4 regions of the Bacillus sp. AK128 genome follow, and region 2 is predicted to be linked to each of the others. Evidence: riboswitches for the same ligand, from Rfam matches in the RefSeq annotation. Region 2 holds a riboswitch; each other region holds the start of a gene.
What was found. Region 2 has a riboswitch for S-adenosylmethionine ahead of M1D60_RS13190 (LLM class flavin-dependent oxidoreductase). Riboswitches for the same ligand answer to the same signal wherever they lie in the genome.
Positions count from the first base shown of each region.

Region 1: linked by a shared signal. The riboswitch ahead of M1D60_RS22500 (sugar ABC transporter substrate-binding protein) and the one ahead of M1D60_RS13190 (LLM class flavin-dependent oxidoreductase) in region 2 are both predicted to bind S-adenosylmethionine.
Region 3: linked by a shared signal. The riboswitch ahead of M1D60_RS03265 (methionine ABC transporter ATP-binding protein) and the one ahead of M1D60_RS13190 (LLM class flavin-dependent oxidoreductase) in region 2 are both predicted to bind S-adenosylmethionine.
Region 4: linked by a shared signal. The riboswitch ahead of mtnW (2,3-diketo-5-methylthiopentyl-1-phosphate enolase) and the one ahead of M1D60_RS13190 (LLM class flavin-dependent oxidoreductase) in region 2 are both predicted to bind S-adenosylmethionine.

Region 1 covers NZ_CP096379.1:4,501,116-4,505,957, reverse strand. Annotated here, with positions in the region: gene M1D60_RS22510 (LLM class flavin-dependent oxidoreductase) at 1-927, shown strand, start outside; gene M1D60_RS22505 (hypothetical protein) at 1,146-2,543, opposite strand; SAM riboswitch class I at 2,871-2,978, shown strand; gene M1D60_RS22500 (sugar ABC transporter substrate-binding protein) at 3,101-4,216, shown strand; gene M1D60_RS22495 (sugar ABC transporter ATP-binding protein) at 4,293-4,842, shown strand, end outside.
Region 2 covers NZ_CP096379.1:2,653,517-2,658,358, forward strand. Annotated here, with positions in the region: gene M1D60_RS13175 (MetQ/NlpA family ABC transporter substrate-binding protein) at 1-77, opposite strand, end outside; gene M1D60_RS13180 (methionine ABC transporter permease) at 122-721, opposite strand; gene M1D60_RS13185 (methionine ABC transporter ATP-binding protein) at 777-1,787, opposite strand; SAM riboswitch class I at 1,971-2,075, opposite strand; SAM riboswitch class I at 2,286-2,388, shown strand; gene M1D60_RS13190 (LLM class flavin-dependent oxidoreductase) at 2,490-3,881, shown strand; gene M1D60_RS13195 (MetQ/NlpA family ABC transporter substrate-binding protein) at 3,963-4,781, shown strand.
Region 3 covers NZ_CP096379.1:729,346-734,187, reverse strand. Annotated here, with positions in the region: gene M1D60_RS03280 (carboxymuconolactone decarboxylase family protein) at 1-318, opposite strand, end outside; gene M1D60_RS03275 (MetQ/NlpA family ABC transporter substrate-binding protein) at 432-1,307, opposite strand; gene M1D60_RS03270 (methionine ABC transporter permease) at 1,335-2,003, opposite strand; gene M1D60_RS03265 (methionine ABC transporter ATP-binding protein) at 1,996-3,021, opposite strand; SAM riboswitch class I at 3,186-3,301, opposite strand; gene acsA (acetate--CoA ligase) at 3,432-4,842, opposite strand, start outside.
Region 4 covers NZ_CP096379.1:3,123,440-3,128,281, reverse strand. Annotated here, with positions in the region: gene M1D60_RS15675 (carbon-nitrogen family hydrolase) at 24-869, opposite strand; gene M1D60_RS15670 (aminotransferase class I/II-fold pyridoxal phosphate-dependent enzyme) at 1,070-2,242, shown strand; SAM riboswitch class I at 2,360-2,470, shown strand; gene mtnW (2,3-diketo-5-methylthiopentyl-1-phosphate enolase) at 2,609-3,835, shown strand; gene M1D60_RS15660 (2-hydroxy-3-keto-5-methylthiopentenyl-1-phosphate phosphatase) at 3,849-4,508, shown strand; gene M1D60_RS15655 (methylthioribulose 1-phosphate dehydratase) at 4,505-4,842, shown strand, end outside.

The DNA of each region.
Region 1 (4,842 bases), 1.8 Mb from region 2:
CTTGTTACGTCAATGACTGATTTAGAGGCGTTAAATCATAGTATGGAAGAACTGCCTCCTCATGACAAACGTTATGAGAAGGCAGATGAATTCGCTGCTTTAATGAGTAAGTTATTTCTTTCATGGGACAGTAAGGAGTTTCTACATGATCGAGAAGAAAGAAAATTGATAAATCCTTTAAACATTAAGTCTTTTAATCACGAAGGTACCTATTTTAAAGTATGTGGCCCATCCACTACGCCAAAAAGTCCGCAAGGTAAACCAGTCTCCATGCAAGCAGGGGCATCTAAACAAGGCATTGCATTAGCCGCAAAATATGCTGATGCAGTCTATTCAGTGTCGTGGAACTTAAAACAAGCAAAAAAATTTCGTCAAAAATTAGATGAACAAGTTAAACAAAGCGAAAACAGCAATAGACATATTAAAGTATTTCCAGGCTTAGTAACCTATGTAGGTCATACTCATGAGGAAGCTTTAGCCAAAAAAGCTGCATTAGATGAGCAATTACCTCTTGAAACAGCTCTAAAGCAGTTGAGTTACTTTATTCGACAAGACTGTTCTAACTGGGAAATTGATAAAGAAGTACCTCCATTACCCCCAGTAGAAGAATTTTCTGGTCCAGTTGGACGTTACGAAACGATACTAGAAATTATTAGTGATAAACAACCTACGGTAAGAGAACTATTAGGATATCTTAATGCAGGTGGTGGTCATCACACGCTGATAGGTACTCCGGATGAAATTGTCGATCAGATGGAAGTCTGGTTTGAAGCAGGGGTGGCTGACGGATTTAATCTTATGCCTCCTACATTACCAGGTAGTTTAGAAGACTTTGTTGAACTAATTGTTCCTGAAATGCAAAAAAGAGGTATTTTCAGAGAAAAATATGAAGGTCATACCTTCCGTGAACATTTAGGATTAACATAATAAGTTATGATAAGATGACGGTACTAGTTGAAGAGGTAAGATGGTGGTACTAGTATAAAAACTGGAGAATCCTCTCGTAGGAGTAATGATCATTGGACTTACTGATTAGGCACTAAGATAACTATTTTATCAATCCAAACGCTATCAATTTCTTTAAAAAAGATTCTAGGCTAACTAGAATCTTTTTTAATTTTAATAGAATAAATACAGATTAGAATTTATGAGCTTTTTTGAATTTGTTTATATAAATACTGATAAGACTTTGATTCATCGAACATACCTAACTCGTGATACAGTTTGGTGAGCCAGCTTATAGAATGAGGATTTGTTGGGTTTAACTCCACGTCCCAAAGGAAACACTCAATCGCCTGAGGAATTTGGTGGATTTCATAATACAATTCACCCATTACATGCTGCTGTTCAGGGTCCTCTTTAATACTATACATCTTCTTAATTTTGCTAATCATGTGCAATGGGATATGGAATAATGGTTGAAGCCACTGATAAACAAAGTTTATATCATGCTGCTTAAATAATCTAGGCAGTAAGGCTTGTAGCAAGAGATCTAATTGTTTAGTGTTAGCATCAACAAGGTTTTGAGAGGAGAATTGGTCAAAAGGTAAAATGTAGGTAGAGTCTAGATTTTCAACAATTGTGATAAGGAATTCCAATTGTGTTTCCGAAAATGGATTTTTATAATCCGTTAATAGTTGGAAGGCATCTTCATATTGATTGTGGTTTATAAGTTGAGATAGTAAAAAATGTTGAAGTTTTTCTTTGTTTTCGGTGCGTTTGGTTTGGTTGTAAATGGAAAAAAGATATGAAGAAAGGTCTATGTTTGGCCGTTCGAGTGAGTATTTTAGTAAATCCGACAGTTGTTCTTCAAAGTTTTCTGTATAGTGGGTTAGACGATGGTTGTATAGGGTGAGACTTTCTAGATGACGGGAATATTTACGTAGCTGTGCTTGGAGGAGGTTGAATGATTTTACTTCATCCAACTTTAGATAAAGCTGATTTTCTACATATAACGAATCAAATTGAAGTAATGTTACTAGTTCTGATTGGTAACGAAAGGTATACTTTTGATAATCGAGATGAGAGATGAGTGACTGAGCCCACTCATTTTTAGGGTATTTTTGTAAAATTAGTTGAAGTAATCGGAACGCCATGAGGAATTTTCCATCTCTACGGAATTGTAGACATATTTCCTTTAATGATGAAATAACGGTTTCCTTTTTTAAATAAGAGTCAAAAATAGTTAAAATATGCGCAGCTTCAATAGGGTCGTATTCCTTCTTAATGGACTTCCAGGTTTTATTTATTTTAGGTAATGAATAATGAGAGTGAGAGCTTACTAAAGATTGAATAATTGGATGTGGGCTAGAGAGGTAGATTCCTTTAGTTAAAACATTTGCAAGAGTGGATGTTCGTTTAAGCTTGATGGTCTTTTTTCCAGTAAGGAACTTATTTTTATAAAAGAAAAGATAATAACATTCGTCTTTTTGAACAGTGAAAGCTTCCACTACTTGATACCCTTGAAATTGATAAAGACCCTGAATGTTTAACATAATCCTTTGGTGATCATCATTTGTACATAAAATCATTTCTTGAGTCATAACGTAACCCCTTTCAAGTATCATTTCCTATAGTATATCATTAATAAGAATTAATATGAAATTAGTGTATGAGAGAAGAACATGATTGGAGCTTATAAACAAATAATTTTTCGGGAAATAATTTCTATTTAGGAAATATGAATCCCCATACCTATAAAAACGATAATAGGGTTCTATGATAAAATAAAAGGTGGTTTTTGTATTCAGCGGTACTATAGAAAAATTGTAAAATAAAACCACAGAATAATCTGTTGACTTTCATAGAGTTAGAGAGTAAAGTTTAACTTAGCTTTTCAAACCGATATATAAACTTAAAATTAAAATGTTCTCTTATCAAGAGTGGCAGAGGGACTGGCCCTATGACGCCCGGCAACCGTTCTATATGAATTGGTGCTAAATCCTGCAGAATACTTCACGTATTCTGACAGATAAGAGAGGTAAATTCTATTATACATGTAGAAGCCTCTCTTTATGGAGAGGCTTTTTATATTTTAAAAGATATGAGACACCCTATACTCATCATCAGATTATCGGAAAAATAATAGGAGGTTCATAGAATGAGAAAATCAGTAAAAGGTCTACTTGTGACCGCATTATCCGCAACACTTCTTTTAACTGGCTGTGGAACTGGAGGAAATTCTGGAGAGTCAGCTAATACAAATGAAAAGGTAAGTTTTGAGAACGTTCCTGATCGTTTTGCAGAGGGGCAAGGAGCAAAGATTAAAGTAATCCGTAAGATTGGTGGAGATGATCATACTGCACAGTTTTTAGCAGGAGCAAAAGAGGAAGGGGAGGCACTTGGGTTTGAAGTAGATGTGTTTACGGCAAATGGGGACACAGCAAAATTCCATGATGCAATCGCCCAAACCCTAGAAGAAGATTATGATGGTATTATTCTATCTCATGGTGATGATGAAGCGACTGTGGAACAAGCAGAGAAGCTTCGTGAAGCCGGAATCGAAGTAGTGACCTTTGACTCACACGGTGATATAGCTAATGTTGAAGGCGTCACATTAACTTCACAAGATGATGAAGCATTAGCAAAATTAGCGCTTGATCAGCTGGTTAAGGATTTTAACGGGGATGCAAACATTGTGTATCTATGGGTAGATGGTTTTCCTCCAATGGTTAGACGTAATAATGTGTATACAGCAACACTTGAGCAAAACGCTGGGTTGAAGGAGTTAGAGCGCTTTGGTGTAGCAGCTGCTGATACTTCAGTACAAACACAAAATGCTGTAGCTGCAATGCTTACTAAGTATCCAAAAGGTGAGATCGATGCAATCTTCGCAACATGGGATGCATTCGCAATTGGAGCTGCTCGTGCACTAAAGGAAGCGGGAAGAGAAGAAATCAAGATTTATGGAATAGACGTTTCAAATGCGGACCTTCAAGAAATACAAACGGAAGGTAATCCTTGGCAGTATACAGCAGCTGTTGATCCAAAATTAATTGGAGCTGTAAATGTAAGATTACTAGCTAAGAAGATTGCAGGAGAAGAAACTCCACAAACATATAACTTAGAAGCTTCGTTAATTTCACAAGAACAATTATTACAGTCATCTGAGCCAGTTAATATGGTGAACCTTGCAGAAGTAGTAGAAGGATGGGGACAATCCACGGCCTTTGAAGAGGATTGGATGAAGGTGTTAAAGGAACATTATAGTAAATAATTAATGGGCAAATAATAAAACACTCTCTAATTTTTTCTTAGAGAGTGTTTCCTTTGAACAGGAAGGGAGGAAAGAGATGGTACACACAACCTTACAAATGAGGGATATTTCAATTGAGTTTCCTGGCGTTAAAGCGCTGGATCAGGTTATTTTTACTGCAGATACAAGGAGTGTTCAGGCTTTAATTGGAGCTAATGGAGCGGGGAAATCTACATTAATGAAGGTTCTTTCCGGAGCATATACACACTACACTGGTGAGATATTACTAGATGGAGAGAATATTCAAATTAAATCACCAAAAGAATCACAGCAAGCTGGGATTCAAATTGTTTACCAGGAAGTAGATACGGCTCTGATTCCCAACCTGACAGTAGGTGAAAATATATTACTAAATGAAACGGTTCACTCCATGGGTAAGAAGGTTTTTGTTAATTGGAAAAGGCTCCATCAAAAGGCTACTCAAATTCTTGAAAGTATGAACGTTCATATTTCTTCCAAGCGACTAGTGAGTGAGCTTACTTTAGCAGAGAAGCAGATGGTATTGATTGCTAGAGCTATTTCTACAGATTGTAAGTTTTTAATTTTGGATGAACCAACAGCGCCCTTGAGTTATTCTGAAACAAAAG
Region 2 (4,842 bases):
CCTGAGGCATCTTCTTTTCCTCCACAAGCTGCTAGTAATGCAAGTAATGATAGTGATAATACGAATTTTTTAAACATTTATAGTTTCCTCCATTAGTGATTATTAAACAACATACTTCTTATTATCTTTTGTCTACAACTCTAGCTACTTTATCTCCGGCAAATTGAACAATCTGCACTAAGCAAATTAAGACCACTACTGTTGTAATCATCACGACATTATCATATCGGTAGTATCCAAATCGAATGGCTAAATCCCCTACGCCACCACCTCCGACAATCCCTGCCATCGCGGAATAGGCTACTAAACTAATAATGGTAATCGTTGTTCCTTGAACAATAGAAGGTTTCGCTTCAGGAATTAGCACGTCTTTTATAATCATCCAAGGCGAGGCACCTACCGAAACAGCAGCTTCTATAACGCCTTTATTTATCTCACGTAAGGAAGTTTCTACAATTCTAGCAAAAAACGGAATTGCTGCAACCGATAATGAAACAGATGCTGCTGTAGGTCCTATCGTTGTTCCGGTTATTAAATCGGTAAAAGGTAACAGGGCGACAAGTAAGATGATAAAAGGAATAGAACGTACAATATTTACAATAAAACCAAGCGTTGATTTTAAAGGTATATTTTCCAAAAACAAGCCCTTGTCAGTTACAAATAATAAAATACCTAATGGTAAACCCACAATAATTGCTACAGTCATAGATATTGAGACCATATAAATCGTTTCAAAGAACGCCTTATTTAGATCTGGAAGAAGTTCAATCAAATGATTAAGCAAGGTGAATCACCTCCACGCTTTGTGTTTTTTCTGTAATATATAGAATGGAACGTTCTATTTCCTTCGAGTCACCTGTTAGTTCCATAATGAAAATTCCAAGTGGAACTTCTTTTATGTATTCAATTTTTCCATGGAGGATATTTCCATTCACTTCAAATTTCTTAAATACATCTGAAACAACTGACTCCTCTGCAATCGATCCCTTAAACTGAATTTTTATAATCGTTCCTTTACTAGATGAGATAATATGGTCTGGTAGATCGAATTGTAAGACCGTGTTAATAAACTGTTTAGTTAAATCTTCCTTCGGATCGGCAAAGACATCATAGGTCCGGCCAATTTCAATTATTTTTCCATCCTGCATGACAGCCATTCGATCGCAAATATCTTTGACTACTTCCATCTCATGAGTAATCAGCACAATCGTAATTCCTAGCTCCCTATTAATCCTTTTCAATAATTTCAGAATTGATTTAGTTGTACTAGGATCTAATGCTGATGTTGCTTCATCACATAATAGGACAGTCGGGTCATTTGCCAAAGCCCTTGCAATCCCTACCCTTTGCTTCTGCCCTCCACTCAATTGAGCCGGATACACATTGCTCTTTTCAGATAACCCTACCATTTCAAGTAATTCGGTTACTCTATGGGTAATTTCTGATTTTGACTTATTGGCTGCCTTAAGAGCAAACGCGACATTTTCGAAAACTGTTTTAGAGGAGACTAAATGAAAGTGCTGGAATATCATTCCGATTTTTAGTCTAGCCTTACGTAAATGTTGATTATTTAGACTAGTTAAAGAAACCCCATCGATATGGACCTCTCCTGCTGAAGGCTTTTCTAATAGATTTAGACATCGTATTAACGAGCTTTTTCCTGCACCACTATAACCAACAATCCCAAAGATCTCTCCTTTACTAATTGTTAAAGTAACATCATCAACTCCAATTACTTTTCCTTTTGAAGTTTTATATACCTTTGACAGGTTCTTTATTTCAATCAATTTTGTTTACCCCCTTACCTCTAATTAAATAAAACTTCGTAGATTGTTAACCTAATAAGCTAGCCCAAAGCCTTTCTCGAAGAAGCTTGCTCAAAACTTCTTCATCAGTACTCACTTTCTTACAACAGCATAAAATAAAAAAATCTCTTTCCATTGAAAGAGATAAGATCGTCAAATATATACGACTTATCTCTCAGAATGTAAAACATTCTGCAGGAAGTGGCACCTTTCCAATTAGGAGGTTGCCGGACGTCATTGGGCCTGACCCTCAGTCACTCTTGATAAGTTTATTATGAAATTATGTGAAACTGTTTTTTATCATAAGTCTGATGTGCAAATTTGTCAAACAGTTTTTAATTCACTTTTCATTTTATTTAAAATGCTTAATAAATCCTTCAGTAATAAAATTATAAATTTTCAAAATAAAGGATTGACAAAAATTTCTAACCCATGTAGATTTGGGATTACAGTTATAAACTTACAACTTCATAATCGTTTTTCTTATCCAGAGAGGTGGAGGGACTGGCCCTTTGATACCTCGGCAGCAGACTTTTTCTAGTACTGTGCCAATTCCAGCAAGCATTCGCTTGAGAGATAAGAAGAGATCTGTATATTTATGCTTTTTACTAACCTCTTCTTTTCTTTCAAAAGAAGAGGTTTTTTGTTTGTCAAAAAATATTTTAATAAAGGATGGCGATCACATTGACCAAGCAAATAATTTTAAATGCATTTGAAATGACTAGTGCAATGCACAATTCTCACGGGTTTTGGAAGCATCCAGAAAGTAAGAGACACCGTCACTATAAGAATTTAGACTACTGGCTAGAATATGCAAAACTCTTAGAAAGAGGTAAATTTGATGCAGTTTTTTTCGCAGATGTATTAGGTGTATATGATACGTATAAGAAAAGCAAAGAGCCTTCCATTCGAGACGGACTCCAATTTCCAGTTAATGACGGTGCTCTGATTATCCCAGCCATGGCTAGCGTTACCAATAATCTATCTTTCGCAATCACAGTTAGTACTACATATGAACAACCCTTTGGTAACGCAAGACGTTTCTCTACTTTAGACCATTTAACGAAGGGCCGGATTGCTTGGAATGTTGTCACTTCGTATCTTCCAAATGCTGCTCGAAACTTCAGCTTGGAAGAAATGATTAAACATGATGAAAGATATGAAATTGCTGATGAGTTTTTAGAAGTATCCTATAAGCTTTGGGAAGCAAGTTGGGAAGATGATGCAATTATTGAAGATTTGGAATCAGAAAGGTTAATAGATCCGTCAAAAGTTCATGAAATCAATCATTCTGGTAAGTATTTCAGTGTGGAAGGACCGCACTTAAGTGAACCTTCCTTACAACGTACGCCAGTCATCTATCAGGCAGGAACTTCCGAACGAGGCCGTGAATTCGCTGCTAAGCATGCCGAATGTGTATTTATAGGTGGACCTACTCCTGAACGTGTTAAATACTACTCCAATACAATTAGAGAGCTTGCTAAGAAATATGGTCGGAACCCTGAACATATAAAAATATTCACGTTTTTAAGTGTGATTGTTGCTCCTACAACAGAAGAAGCAGAGCTAAAGTTCGAAGAATACTCACGGTATTGGAGTCCAGATTCTGCTAAAGCACAATTTGGTGGTGCCAGCGGTTACGATTTATCTGAGTACACAGAGAAAGATTATAATAATCCATTTGAATTTAAAAAGACAGAGCATGGCCATTATAAAGCTGCCTCAATGACAAAGGATGCCTCTAAGCAGTTAAAGGTCAAGGAAGCACTCGGTCGAATTGAAAAATTGGATCGCGAAAACTTTATCATTGGTAATCCTGTGGAAGTAGCCAATCAAATCCAACACCTATTTGAACAATCAGGTGTTGATGGCTTTAACCTTAATCACCTAGTAACACCAGGAGATTTAAAAGAGTTTATTGATTTAGTAGTCCCGATTTTACAAGAACGAGGGATTTACAAGACTGAATACAAGAGTGGCTCATTGAGGGAAAAGCTTTTTGACCATGGGAGTAGCTTATTAACAGAAGATCATCCTGCCAGTAAATATCGACAGGTCTATACAGCAAGTAAATAGATTCAAAAGTATCAGATACATCTTCACAAAGGTAGCATAATCGTAAAACGGTTTAAAAAATAAAATATATGAGGTGCTTTAATGAAAAAACATATTATACTATTACTGTCTTCATTATTTCTCGTATTATTAACAGCTTGTGGTGGAGCAGAAAGCTCATCAACAGGTGAAAAGAAAGAACTTGTATTAGGAGCAACAGTTCCTTATAGCGATATGCTAGAGAAGGGTGTCAAACCCTTTCTAGAAGAAAAAGGATATAAGGTTGAGATCAAAGAATTTAATGATTATGTTCAGCCCAATCTATCTTTAAGCAGCGGCTCCTTAGATGCAAACTTATTCCAACACAAGGTATATTTAGAGGCATTTGCAAGTGAGCATGACCTTGACTTATCTGAGGTCATTACCGTCCCCACAGCTCCTATTGGTATTTATTCTAATAAATATAATTCCATAGAAGAAATTGAGGATGGGAGTACCGTCGCTATAGCCAATGACCCCACTAACCTTGCAAGAGGATTAACCGTCCTTCATGAAAATGGAATTATAACTTTTGATGAATCTATAAACCCATTAAAGGCAACAGTAAAGGATATTAAAGAAAACCCAAAAAACCTAAAATTCAATGAAATTGAAGCTGCACAACTCCCACGGTCATTAGACTCTGTTGATCTCGCAGCTGTGAATGGAAACTTTGCAATTTCAGCGGGTATCGATTTAACAACTGCACTCGTATTAGATAAACTGCCGCCTGATATTCAAAATCGAGTTGTTGTACGAACAGAGGATTTAGAGGCTCAGTTCGTTAAGGATATAAAGGAAATCATTGAATCCGATGAATTCAAAAAAGTAATAGACGAGGAATTTAAAGGATTTAATAAGCCAGATTGGATGACTAAATAAAAGGAAAATCTTTAAATGTTTTTCGTGTATAATGATTTGCTCTTCTCCGCTCCGGGATCGA
Region 3 (4,842 bases), 1.9 Mb from region 2:
TACGGCTTGGCTCATTGCCGCTCCACCACCAAATGCTGCTGCCACTCCAATTGATTCTAGAATTTCCTGCTCTGTTGCCCCTTGATCTAAGCAACCCTTTGTATGATAAATAATGCAATACTCATCCTGTGAATATAAGCTAATACCTAGGGCGATTAATTGCTTTTGTTTTTGATCGAGAGCTCCTTCTGTAAAACAAGCTTCTGTAAAAGCATTATAGTGATGCGCTAGGTCGGGCATCTTCTGGGTAAAAGTACCAAGGCCAAGCTTATAATCATGCAATGCAGCTTCTGTAGAATTACGTGGTTGGAATTCCATGTTCTTCACTCCTATCAAATGTCATCCTCGTTAGTATGATTCAATTTAAAAGGAGTATGCAATTTTAAAAATGAAAAGACGACTTAGGTTTAACCCAAGTCGTCTTACCTAAATTATTCACTTACAGGAACAACTGCGCCTTTGTATTCTTCATTAATGAAGTTTTGAATAGCTTCAGAACGAAGTACTTCTACTAAAGCTTGAATTTCTTCACGATCTTCGTCACCAGAACGAACAGCGATAATGTTTACATATGGAGATTCTGGTCCTTCGATTGCGATAGAATCTTCAAGTGGATTTAATCCAGCGTCAATTGCATAGTTTGTGTTAATTAGAACCGCGTCACCTTCGTCATTGTTATAAACTTGTGGAAGAAGACCAGCTTCAACATCAGCTTGGAATTCAATGTTCTTTGGGTTTTCTACAATATCATCTACAGTAGCAGCTGTTGTATCAATACCTTCTTTTAACGTAATTAATCCTTTGTCTTGAAGCATAGTTAAAATACGTCCGTGGTCAGCTACTGCATTACTCATGATAATCGTAGCACCTTCAGGTAAATCTTCTAAGCTTTTGTGCTTTTTAGAGTAAACTCCAATTGGCTCAATGTGGATTCCACCAGCATTTACAAAATCGTAGTTATCATTTTCAGACATTTGAAGCTCTAAGTAAGGAATGTGTTGGAAGTAGTTCGCATCAATCTCTTCATCAGCAAGTGCCTTGTTTGGTAATACATAGTCCTGGAATGGAATGATTTCTAACTCGATACCTTGTTCAGCAAGAATTGGCTTTGCTTGTTCTAAAATAACAGCGTGAGGAACGTTTGAAGCCCCAACTACCAATTCCTTTACTTCTGTATTCTCAGTAGCTTCTGTGTTTTCTTCAGTTGCATCTGCACCTTGTGTTGTTTCTTCTTCTTGACCACCTGTACCACAAGCAGCGAGTGTTAGTACTAAAGCAAATAGAATAAACCCTAAAATCTTTTTCATGTTATAATCTTCTCCTTTTTGTATGTTTTATCGTTTATCAAGCATTGAAGTTACTCGATCTCCAATGAATTGAATAATGAATACAATCACTAAAATAATGACCGTGGACATGAACGTGACATCACCTTGGGAACGTTGGAAGCCCTCTAAAAATGCTAAATTCCCAAGTCCGCCTGCGCCTACGACACCTGCCATGGCTGTGTACCCTACTAATGCAATGGCCGTTACGGTAATTCCAGAAACTAGAGCTGGCATAGACTCTGGTAATAAAACCTTCCAAATAATCGTCCATGTTGTTGCACCCATTGCTCTTGAAGCTTCAATCACACCCTTATTAATTTCGCGAAGGGCAATTTCTACCATTCTTCCATAGAAAGGGGCTGCCCCAATAATGAGTGCAGGTAATGCTGCATTGGAACCAAGCATTGTGCCCACAATAAATTTCGCAAATGGAATTAATAATATAATTAGAATGATAAAGGGTATTGATCTAAAAATATTTACGAATGCTGCGACGATTGAATTGACAGCTGCATTCTCCCATAGATTTCCCTTAGCAGTTAGGAATAATAACAATCCAAGTATAATTCCCAATATAAATGTTGCGAGCACAGATATAGCCGTCATATAAAGGGTTTCTAGTGTTGCTTCTAGCATTCGATCCCAGTTAACATTTGGAAATAGCTGTTCAATCATTCGAAATCACCTCCACATCAACGGCTTGATCTCGAATATATTGAATGACCTTCTCAATCTCTTCATCCGTGCCATCAACATGAACAAATAATGTACCGTATGAACCGGTTTGAAGATGAGCAATTTTACCTTGAAGGATATTAACTGTAATCGAAAAATTCCTAATGACGTTGGTGATTAAAGGTTGTTCGGTTTCTTCTCCAACAAACGTTAATTGAATCACTTTTCCATTTGGATATTTTTCGAGTAGATGCTCAGCAGTTTCATGCGTTTCCTCAGGTTCTGTTAACTGACCAACAAATCGTCTTGTTATTTCCTCTTGAGGATTTTTGAACACCGAGAGCACATCACCTTGTTCAACAACCTGACCATTTTCCATAACAGCAACACGGTGACAAATTTTCCTGATCACATGCATTTCATGAGTAATCAGAATAATCGTCAAACCAAGTCGCTCATTGATATCCACAAGCAAATCAAGAATGGAATCGGTTGTTTGTGGATCAAGGGCAGATGTTGCTTCATCACACAAAAGTACCTTTGGATTATTAGCTAAAGCTCGAGCAATACCTACTCGTTGTTTTTGCCCACCACTTAGCTCTGAAGGATAGGCATCCTCTCTGCCTTTTAGTCCTACTAGCTCAATTAATTCCTCTACACGTTTTCGTTGCTCACTTTTTCGAACACCCGAAATTTCAAGAGGAAAGGCTATATTATCTCGGACCGTTCGGGACCAAAGTAAATTAAAATGCTGAAAGATCATACCCGTTTCCTGGCGAGCTTTCCTTAATTCTCGTCCTTGAATCTTTGCCATATCTCGCCCAGCGACTATAACAGATCCTTCTGTTGGCTTTTCCAACTGATTAAACATTCGGATAAGTGTACTTTTACCTGCGCCACTATAGCCAATCACCCCAAAGATTTCCCCTTGATTAATGTCAAGATTAATCCCATTTACTGCAGTGACCGGTCCACTCTTCGATGAAAAAACCTTTTTAACATCCTTTAACGTAATCATGCTACTCACCTCTTTCATATCTGAGTTGTCCTACCCATTTACTCTGAATTCATTCAATAGATATAGTGTTAGCTTTGATCAGATGAATTTAATTTATAAGTATTGATGGCCAATAAAAAAACCTTCCTGCAGATAAGCAGAAAGGAACAGATCAAGTTTCCTTTCTCTCATCTCCCAAAGCAAATACTTAAGCTTTGCAGGAATTGGCACCATTTCAACAGTTAAGTTGACGGTTGCCGGGTTTCATAGGGCCTAGTCCCTCCACCACTCTGGATAAGAGTTGTATAAATTTTTATTCATTCACTAACCATCTATTGTCGAAGCCTGTCAGACTCTCTTAGAATTTTTGATTATGAAAGAGATTTTAGCATGATAAAAATTATGCGTCAATCATTTTGTTCACAGATAAATCATACACTTACATTTAGTTTTTCAATTTCCTGCGACTTCAGTATTCGACGGAGAATTTTCCCGCTAATTGGCGTTTTAGGGAGTTCCTCTATTACTTCTATTTCTCTTGGCATCGCATGAGCAGCAAGTTTAAATCGAACAAATGTCTGAATATCTTTCAATAGCTCAGCTGATTCTTCATACCCATCTGTTAACACGATAAATGCCTTTACAATTTCACCACGGAGTTGATCTGGTTTTCCAATAACGGCTGCTTCTACAACGGCAGGATGCTCAATTAACTTGCTCTCCACTTCAAATGGTCCAATTCTTTCTCCAGAAGAATTGATCATATCATCATTTCTACCTTGGAAAAATACATAGCCATCCTCATCCATTCGAGCTAGGTCACCTGAAACATACCAATCGTTTATAAAGTATGAATGGTACTTTTCTTCATTCTTCCAAATCTCCTTCATCATGGAAGGCCAGCCCTTCTTAATGGCAAGAAGTCCAAACTCTCCTCGCTTCACCTCATTACCTTCTAAATCAATAATACCTGCCGTAATCCCTGGTAGAGGTCTTCCCATAGATCCAGGCTTAATCACAGCAGTTGGTAAGTTTACAATCAGCTGAGCACCTGTCTCTGTCATCCACCAAGTATCGTGAATTCTTACCCCAAACGCTTCTTGTCCCCATGTAATGACCTCTGGATTTAGAGGCTCTCCTACGCTTAGAACGTGTCTTAATGAAGAAAGATTATAATCCTTAATTCGATCGGTATCATTCATTAATAAACGAAATGCTGTAGGAGCACTGTACCAAACTGTGACACCAGTATCCTCAATTGCTTGGAACCACTCTTCCGCTTTAAAACGCCCACCATGAACCACAATGGTTGTACGATTTAACCATGGAGCAAAGATCCCATAAGAGCTCCCTGTTACCCAGCCGGGATGGGCCGTACACCAGTACACATCATCTTCCTGTAGATCTAACACCCATTTCCCCGTTTGATACTGCTGAATCATGACCCGATGAGCATGTAAAACACCTTTAGGTTTTCCTGTTGAGCCCGACGTGTAGTGAATAATCATGCCATCATTTAGACCTAGCCATTCCACTGCCTCTCCTTCAAAAGAGGAATTAGCCAGCAATCTTGGGATGGATTTTGCAATCGGATGGTCCAAATCATCTGTTATATAAATGGAACGTAACTCCGGAAGCTTTTCAACTGGAACTCGTTCAAGTAACTCAGCATTTGTTAAAAGAACAGATGCCTCACAGTCATACATCCTGTCATAAACCGCATCTTCCATGAACGCTTCAAACAATGGTCCTACAATCGCTCCTACCTTTATGACAGCTAGGACAGCAATATAGCCCTCTGGATTTTTCGGTAAGAATGTGAAAACGCGGTCTCCTTTTTTT
Region 4 (4,842 bases), 470 kb from region 2:
TGCTTGTCAATAAAAATATCATCTTAGTAATGCTCTGGACGTCGATCAGAGAAAATAGGAATCTGTTTTCTAACAGCATGAACTTTTTCTGTATTGATTTCACCTGTAAGGATGGTTTCGTCTTCTGTAGCTTCAACAATGATTTCTCCCCAAGGGTCAATAATCATAGAATGACCAACAAACTCATTTTTAGGATCCTTCCCAGCGCGGTTGCAAGCAACTACGTAGCACTGATTCTCAATAGCACGACTGATTAATAAAGAGCGCCAATGAGCGAGACGAGGGAAAGGCCATTCTGCAACAACAAAGACGACTTCTGCTCCTTTTGATGTATGTTTACGAATCCATTCAGGAAAACGAATATCGTAGCAAATAAAGCCCGCGCAGGTAATGTCTTGAAGCTTAAACAACCCTTCGTCGTTTCCTGCTTGTAAATAATGATGTTCATCCATCAATTTAAACAGGTGTAATTTACTATATTCATTGACGAGGTCACCTTGATTATTAACAATGAACATCGTATTATAAACGCCTTGATGCGTCCTTTTAGCAATTGAGCCACCCACGATGTGAACATTCTTGTCTTTGGCGAGTTCACTTAAAAATGAAAGAGTGGTTTGTCCGTCATGATCGGCAATCTCGTCTAATCTAGTAAGGTCATATCCTGTAGTCCAAAGCTCTGGTAGGACAATGATGTCTGGTGAATCCAGAACCGCTTCTTCAATTTTCTCCCTCATATGTTTAAAATTCAATTCAGGATTTCCAAATGCAATATCAAATTGGATGCAGCTTATTTTTAGATTCAAAAGACATCTACTCCTTAAAAAAATTACTTTACATATTGTCACTAACAATATAATATTTTTCACTGTAATTTCAATATATATTTTTAGATTTGGCTGTTAAAGAACATTGTTGATTTTTTGTACTGTTGATTAAAGTAGAAGGACGCGAGATTCCTGCAACGAAAACCAACAACAATCTATACAGAGCCTAAATTTAAATGAATTTCATTTTTGAATAATGATAAGTTAAGATTAACATATTACGTTACATAAAGGAGATTACCATGAGAACGTTCGAACAATCTGACATTCTAAAAAAATTACCTACTCAATTCTTTGCTACGCTTGTTGGTAAGGTTAATAAAGTAGTGGAGCAAGGCCATGATGTAATTAACTTGGGGCAAGGTAATCCAGATCAACCGACCTCAGCACATATAGTGAAATCCATGCAAGAAGCAGTTACGAATCCTGCTCACCATAAATATTCACAGTTTAGAGGGCAAAAATTTCTAAAGGAAGCAATTGTAACTTATTATGAGCGCGAGTACGGCGTTACTTTAGACCCGGAAAAACAGGTAGCTATTTTATTTGGTGGAAAGGCTGGTCTTGTTGAAGTTCCTCAGTGTTTGTTGAATGAGGGTGACGTTGCCTTAGTACCAGACCCAGGATATCCAGATTATTGGTCTGGAGTGGAGTTGGCAAAGGCACGAATGGAATTAATGCCTCTTAAAGTAGAAAATCAGTTTCTACCAAACTATAGTGAGCTTAACCCAGCGATTTTAGAACAGGCAAAGTTAATGTTCTTGAATTATCCTAATAACCCAACTGGTGCTGTTGCAACAAAGGAATTTTTTGAGGAAACGGTTCAATTAGCAAACCAGCACAATATTTGTGTCGTTCATGATTTTGCATATGGGGCAATTGGGTTTGATGAGAAGAAGCCGATTAGCTTTTTACAGGTTGAAGGAGCAATAGAGACGGGAATTGAAATATATACTCTTTCTAAAACATATAATATGGCGGGCTGGAGAGTCGGATTTGCGGTTGGAAATGAAAGTGTGATTGAAGCGATCAACCTTCTTCAGGACCATATGTATGTTAGCCTGTTTGGAGCGATTCAAGAGGCTGCCGCAACCGCTCTTTTATCTTCACAGGAATGTGTAGAAGAACTTGTACAAAAATATGAATCGAGACGAAACACATTTATTGATGCTCTCAATCACATAGGTTGGAAGGTAGAAGCACCACCAGGCTCATTTTTTGCATGGCTGCCAGTACCAGAAGGCTTTACATCTGTAAGCTTTTCTGATTATTTATTAGAGAAAGCCCATGTAGTAGTTGCTCCTGGTGTTGGTTTTGGAGAATACGGTGAGGGTTATGTAAGAGTCGGTTTACTTACCGATGAAGACCGTTTACTAGAGGCGGTATCACGCATCAAAAAACTAAATATATTTTAATATGGCTGATTTAACAACGGAATCATATCTTGACAATTGAAATAGATACTGTCATAATCCATAGTAATTTGAAATTGATACTTAAAGCGTTAAAATAATGGTAGTTGTCGTTTATAAAACTTATCAAGAGTAGGCGGAGGGACCAGCCCGATGAAGCCCGGCAACCGACTTTAGAATTAATCTAAAGCACGGTGCTAATTCTTGCAGCATTTTGCTGAGAGATAAGGAGAAGTTATTTAGTATGTAACCTCTTCTTAGGAAGAGGTTTTTTTGTGTTTCAAACAACTAGTTTAATTTATAAAGGTTATGAGAAGCTAAGTAAATACGCTAAAGCTTAAGAATTAATCGAGTAAAGAGGTGTTTAGTTTGGCAAGTGTTGTAGCTACATATTTGATACATGATGCAAAAGGGGATTTACACAAAAAAGGTGAAGGAATTGCGTTAGGCTTGACGATTGGCTCATGGACGGACCTGCCGCAGTTAGAGCAGGAGCAATTAAAAAAGCATAAGGGTGAGGTTTTATCAGTTGAGGAGTTAGAAGCTGATACTCGTGTTAACGAATACCTTGGTAAACAGGTAAAACGAGGTCATGTAAAAGTGGCCTATCCCATTGAAAATTTTTCTCATGACCTTCCGGCTATTTTAACGACTGTGTTTGGTAAGTTATCACTTGATGGTGAAGTGAAGCTAGTAGACCTAGAATTTCCAAGTGAAGTGAAGGGTTCTCTCCCAGGTCCCGTGTTTGGGATTGATGGAATCCGAGCTAAATTAGATGTATATGATCGTCCATTATTAATGAGTATTTTTAAAGGAGTAATCGGAAGGGATCTCACCTATTTAAAAGATCAACTGAGAGAACAGCTCTTAGGTGGTGTTGATTTAGTTAAGGATGATGAAATATTATTTGAAAATCCATTAACACCGTTTGAGAAGCGGATTACAACTGGAAGAGATGTCATTAACGAGGTATATGAAAAAACAGGTCATAAAGCTCTTTATGCTGTAAACCTTTCGGGACGGACGTTTGAATTAGTAGAAAAAGCAAGACGAGCTAAAGAACTTGGAGCAGATTGTTTATTATTTAATGTGTTTGCTTACGGTCTTGATGTTTTACAAGCCTTGGCAGAGGATAAACAAATTGGTATACCGATCATGGCTCATCCAGCCGTAAGTGGCGCGTTCACTCCATCTGAATTTTATGGGATTCAAAATCCGTTATTACTTGGTAAACTGTTACGATATGCAGGAGCAGATTTCTCTCTATTTCCGTCACCATACGGAAGTGTTGCATTAAGAAGAGAAGAAGCACTTGGGATCGCGACAGAGCTAACTAGGGAAGATCAATTTAAGAAGCCTTTTCCTGTTCCTTCAGCAGGCATTCATCCTGGACTTGTTCCTTCCTTGTATGAGGATTTCGGGTTAGACTCCGTCATTAATGCTGGTGGTGGTGTTCACGGACATCCAGATGGAGCAATTGGTGGAGGAAAAGCTTTCAGAGCTGCGATTGAGGCGACGTTACAAGGTCAATCCTTAAAGGATGCTGCCCTTCAGGATGAATACTTACACAAGGCAATCTCTCTATGGGGTTCATAAGGGGGAGAGGATAATGAAACGAACTATTTTTTGTGACTTTGATGGAACTATTACGGAAACAGATAATATTATTTCTTTAATGAAGCAGTTTGCACCACCGGAATGGAATGGAATTAAAGATCAGATTCTTGGACAGGAGATTACCATTCAAGAGGGTGTTGGGAGATTGTTCGAACTACTTCCTTCAACTTTAAAGGAAGAAATTATTACTTATTTGAAGGATACTGCAATCATTCGAGAAGGGTTTGCTGAATTTGTAAAATTTACACAGGATGAGGATATTGACCTTTATATTGTTAGTGGAGGAATCGATTTCTTTGTGTATCCATTACTTGAAGGATACATAAGTAAGGTATTTATTTACTGCAACAGCTCTGATTTTTCAAATGATACGATTAAAATATTATGGCCCAACAGTTGTGATGATTCCTGTGAAAATGGATGTGGTTGCTGTAAGCCATCTATAATCAAAAAATTAGCGAGTACTGAGGATCATATCATTGTTATTGGAGATTCCATAACAGACTTACAGGCTGCGAAAAAAGCAGACACTGTTTTCGCTAGGGATTTTTTAGTTGAAAAACTTACAGAGTTAAATATTCCTTTCCAGCCTTTTGAGACATTTTTTGATGTCATTCAATACTTAAAGCAGCAAGAGGTGATAAAGGCATGAGTGAATTAGCAACAAGATGGAATGAATTAGCTGATATCAAGGATGAACTGGCTTGGCGTGATTGGTTTCCTGGAACGAGTGGTAATTTATCAATCAAGGTTTCTAATCAACCACTAACCTTTCTAGTAACAGCTAGCGGTAAAGATAAACGAAAGCGAACTAATGAGGATTTTCTTTTAGTAGATGAAAAAGGCCAGGCAGTAGGTGAGACTCATCTTAAGCCCTCAGCTGAAACCTTACTTCATACAGAGGTATACAACCGGACAAATGCAGGATGCTGTCTCCATGTTCACACAGTAGATAACAATGTCATATCAGACCTGTTTTACCCAAA